2 regions of the Sulfobacillus sp. TH-112 genome follow, and region 2 is predicted to be linked to the other one. Evidence: riboswitches for the same ligand, from Rfam matches in the RefSeq annotation. Region 2 holds a riboswitch; the other holds the start of a gene.
The links. A riboswitch is a leader RNA that binds a small molecule or an ion and turns the genes downstream of it on or off. The one in region 2 is predicted to bind cyclic di-GMP.
Positions count from the first base shown of each region.

Region 1: another riboswitch for cyclic di-GMP. It lies ahead of ACOJWD_RS09360 (winged helix-turn-helix domain-containing protein); the one in region 2 lies ahead of ACOJWD_RS07205 (winged helix-turn-helix domain-containing protein).

Region 1 covers NZ_JBYCKN010000133.1:13,979-16,370, reverse strand. The annotation lists gene ACOJWD_RS09365 (NHL repeat-containing protein) at 1-644, opposite strand, end outside; gene ACOJWD_RS09360 (winged helix-turn-helix domain-containing protein) at 855-1,187, opposite strand; cyclic di-GMP riboswitch class I at 1,262-1,355, opposite strand; gene ACOJWD_RS09355 (hypothetical protein) at 1,666-2,392, shown strand, end outside.
Region 2 covers NZ_JBYCKN010000109.1:11,200-13,591, forward strand. The annotation lists gene ACOJWD_RS07200 (hypothetical protein) at 1-279, opposite strand, end outside; gene ACOJWD_RS07205 (winged helix-turn-helix domain-containing protein) at 514-870, opposite strand; cyclic di-GMP riboswitch class I at 932-1,025, opposite strand; tRNA gene ACOJWD_RS07210 (tRNA-Leu) at 1,421-1,509, opposite strand; gene ACOJWD_RS07215 (S1 RNA-binding domain-containing protein) at 1,518-1,940, opposite strand; gene ACOJWD_RS07220 (hypothetical protein) at 2,045-2,311, opposite strand; gene ACOJWD_RS07225 (helix-turn-helix transcriptional regulator) at 2,308-2,392, opposite strand, start outside.

The DNA of each region.
Region 1 (2,392 bases), on a different contig from region 2:
TTGCGCCTCTTGAGCGACGCGGGCTCTGTCATGGTCCACAGATAGACATTGGTTGTATCTGCCGTCAGATTGACCCGCGCTAGCGATGGAGCATCGTGAAGGTCAAATGGCCCAGTGAATTGCAATGTGTCTCGATGAAAGTACAGAAGTTCGTGATGAGTCACTAACGTGAAGCTCGTCATTGACCGGGGTTCCGGTCCATAAGACGTTCCGTGTTTGAAAAAAGGCTTCAGGTTCGTTTTCTCCATCACAGAAAGCACGACGACAAGCGTCTTTGAGTCTTGGGTAAAGGTCGGCGTCGCTAGCACCTGTGTTTCGGGTGGTAGTGTTGGCAACGGAAAGTAGTAACTGCTAAGGCCAGTATCACCTTGTACCGCTGTGAAATGAACGCCGACCGACATTTCGCGTGGTGCACCGTGTAGTGTCACGAACGTCAGTGTCTGTCCGTCGGGAGATAGCAGCGGTACACCTGCCAGCTCGGTCGATAACGTCGTCAAAGTCAACTTGCCGGTCTTTTCAGAGATCATGCCTGCTTGGAGTACACGACCGGTTATCCCGGTGTTCCCATTGGCAAGTCCATAGAGGAAGAACCGGCTCGGCTTCCCGGATGAACCCATCGTATTTTTGGCTGTAACACTGGTCATACTGAGATCCTCCTTATATCGAAGTCCCTCTTACGAGGGCCACTTTCAGCGTAGCGCCTGAAACCGACACTTAGCCGACAGTAACCCGGCACTTTTCCGACACTTTTTGAACGCCGGAAATGTAGACAGCACAACGGATTGCAGCCCAAATGTCCGCAAGATCCCGCTATGATCCTCACGACTTGAAACAAAACGTAGGGAGGCAGATTGTCACGAGGCGGAGGGGGACTGGGCCGCCGACACGCGCAGACAATACCCAACGGAGCGATAGGTCACGACCCATTGGGGACGGTGCGGATGGGGTTCGACAGCCTGACGAATGCGGTGAATATGCCGCCCCAGGGCATCGGGCACATGGGGTTCCCCTGGGCAGCCAACCGCCAATAATTGATCATTGGCGATGACGGTATTGGGATGACGCGCGAGATAGGCCAAAATGGCCCACGTGCGAGCGGGAAGGGGGATAAAGCGGCGACCGCGCCAGACCCCATGCAGTGCAAAATCGATGCGAATGTGAGCAGATAACACCAAAATCTCAGCCATCGTCGCCTCCGTACAGGGATACTCGCTGGATGGGACAGGCGCGGAAGCCGAGAGAAGAATACGCCGTCTGATTGACGGGCAGTCAGGCTATCTGGTCCCGACGCGTCAGGACGGAAGACCCTATGACTTTGCGACCCCGGCTTCCGCGCGGGTGTGCCCTGTGAAATGTTGGTAATGATAGAACGCTGATGGGGACGGACAAGTTACACAGCAAGGTGAGAGTCTGACCAAAGCCGAAAAACACGAAATGCGGCCAGGGAATAACACCTCGTTTGCCGAGGGATCAACACGGTCGAGTGCTTTACCACACCGTCGACGATATCGCTATTTCAACAGAACGTTGGTGGATGACCAACCGGCTCAGGAGAGCATGTTTCAATCACGGAATACGAATACCCCAAAATATTTCTCCTGAGAGATCGGTTATCAGAATTCCTCCGTATATGCAGTGAAATTAATCACTAAGGAGGAAGTCATCATGAAACGAACTACGAAATTATTGAGTGCTCTAGCTTTAAGTGTTGTGAGTGTTGGGGCGAGCGCGTCACTGACGTTTGCAGCCACTACTCCTGCTGGGGTGGCGGCTGTGACGACACCGGGTGTACAATTGCGAGTGGCCCTAAACCAATTACTGGGAGAGCATGCGGTCATATTGGAAACGCGGATGCAAGCGCTATACAGTGGAAACACGGCTCAATACAACGAACTGACCACTGAGATGAATCAAAATACCGCAGCTCTGACCAAGGCAATTACTGGCATTTATGGCAGTGCGGCCGGACAAAAATTCGAGTCGCTGTGGAACGAGCATATGTACTTCTTTGACTACGTGAACGATGTAAAGGGAGAGCAAACCGCCCAGACAACACTGACCAACTATAAAAATCAGTTCGCGACTTTTATGAATCAAACTGACCCTGATCTGTCGGCATCGACTTTGTCGACTGTCTTACAAGACCACATCAATCAGATTACGACCTCATTTAACGACTATGCTGCTGGCAATGACTCGTCTTCTGTGTCGGAACTGGAAACAGACTATAATTTGATGTTTACCGCCGCTGGATACTTAGCGAACGGCATCGTTCAACAATCGCCGTCCAAGTTTGACAATGGTTCGACCACGACAGCCGCGGTCAATCTACAATCCTCATTGGACCAGTTGCTGGGCGAACATGCCATGATTCTTGAGCTGGCCATGCAAG
Region 2 (2,392 bases):
ATTATAACTGTAGTTTACTTGGTCGATGTACGCTTGTACTCCATCGCCTAATGTGCAGAATACCGGAAAACTTCCGCATGTACCATTAGTGCACTGACTAAAGATGGATCCTTGGTCAGCTGGGTTATTAATGGGGATTCCCCATTCTGCATACCATTGACTGGCAATGGCAGACTCGGGTATACCTGTACCTGATGACGCCGTCGAAATATATGAGCCATAATCGGATAGAAACGTCGCATAATCTGGTTTGCTGGGATATGGGTTGGGACAAGACATATTTGTAACCTCCTCGTAGTAGATATGGTAGTACACGTCCCCGGTGGGCCGTTTATTAATGACCAACTCGGTATTACCACCTTAATCTTATGATCTCCATCAATCGAGCGCCTGTAGTGACGTGATCCCCCTGTCTGAGAGGATGATTTGAGCATACGCGCCGGATCTGATTCTTGGCCGATAATAACCTGAAACGTATCCGGAATTAACCTGATACGAATCTGATACGAACCTTCATGAAGACCATGCAGAAGGGGAGAAAGGATCGAATTCCACCACGACCGGCGCAACCTGTAAGAGATAGCCCGCCTCCCGCCGTGTCACAAGGAGCTGAGGGCGACGGGGATTAGGTTCAATAGCCTGACGAATACGGTGAATCTGGGGAAATAAATCGGCGGCCGTTCGAATATCTTCAGGCCACCCGACACGGAGGAGCAGAGCGTCGGGAAGAATTTGATGCGGATGGTCCAAAAAGCACGCCAAAATCCGGTAGGTCCGTGTCGGCAACGGCACAAAGTGATGCGCACGCCATATCCCTTGTTGGTTGGGGTCGACGATAATCCGCTCACGCAATTGTAAGCCCCTGATCATCCTTGCATCTCCTTAGGGAGGGCACTCTACCGACGATCCGAGAGCGACGCTCGTTCCCATAAGAGGCGGTCCGGCTATCTGGTCCCGAAGGATCAGGACGGAAGACCCGATGACTTTGCGACCCCGGCTTCCGCACGGGTGTGCCCTGTGAAATGTTGGTAATGATATAACGCTGATAGAGACGGACAAGTTACGCCAGCACGATGAGAGCTTGATTAAAGCCGAAAAGCACTCAATGCACCATGACATAACACCCCGTTTGCGGAGTGATCAACATGGTCGGGTGTTTCAACACCCCGTCGACGATGTCGCCATTTCAACAGAACGTCCATGGATGAACAACAGGCTAAGGGGAACCGGTTTCAATCACGGAATACGAATACCCGAAATTCAGAGCTCAGGGCAACCGAGGTTTCGGACAAATAGCGCTCGCAAAAATAGGATCCACCGTTATACATCGCGTATGTCCCCCCAGCGTGGCGTCTACGCAAAAATACTTTGAGACAAAACAAAAACCCGCCATTACACCTTGTGCGGGTCCTTCAAAAATTGGTGCCGGGAGCGGGACTTGAACCCGCACAACCCTTCCGGATCGGAGGATTTTAAGTCCTCTGCGTCTGCCGATTCCGCCATCCCGGCAAAATATATTACGCGCCCCGTCCTCCACGTTTGGAGTCATTATTACGGCGCAAGTCTTGCAACCGGTCTTCACTGTCGCGCATAAACCGCTGCATCTTATCTTCAAAAGACACCTGCGGCGCACGCCGCTGCTCACCTCGATGTTCTCGCCGAGGCGCGCTGTCACGCGTTGAGGGGCTTGTCGCAGACTTCGGTTGGGCTTGGCGAATCGATAATGCCACTTTGCCATTGGCATCCATCGACAACACCTTCACTTGCACCTTATCATTTTCCTTATAGTAGTCTTTGATGTCCTTAACATAGGCATCTGCGACTTCGGAAATGTGTACCAGCCCGGTGCGACCATTAGGCAACACAACAAAGGCGCCGAAGTGGGTAATCCCGCTAATGGTGCCCTCCACTATCTGACCAACTTCCACTTCAGATGCCATTGAGACGTCGAGGTCCTCCCATGGGAACGAATAAGAATCAATTAATTATATGTTGGAGACCGGAAAAATGTCAACGGTAACACCAGTTCAGATTCCCATATTTTTCAAGGTGCCGTATTGGCCGTCGGTAACGGTGTATCTCCCGCTAGAATTTGCTTCAAGGTGGTGGAATTATGCAACGCACTGATATCGTGACTCAGCACCCGATTTTGCGCTCGAACCGACGATATCTTTTGCGTCAATACCGCATCTTGCTGGCCAATCGCAATCATATGATGCACCGAGACGCCCGTCCAATAGATTAAGTAGGCGGCGATAAAAATTGTGGCTATGCGCCTCCATCGAATTTTGACTTTCTTGGATTGACTCATTGGTCATCACCTTCCTCATCCTCACCGAACACCCCTAATGGGTCACCATCAATGACAAATACCACTTGATAACCTTTCGCT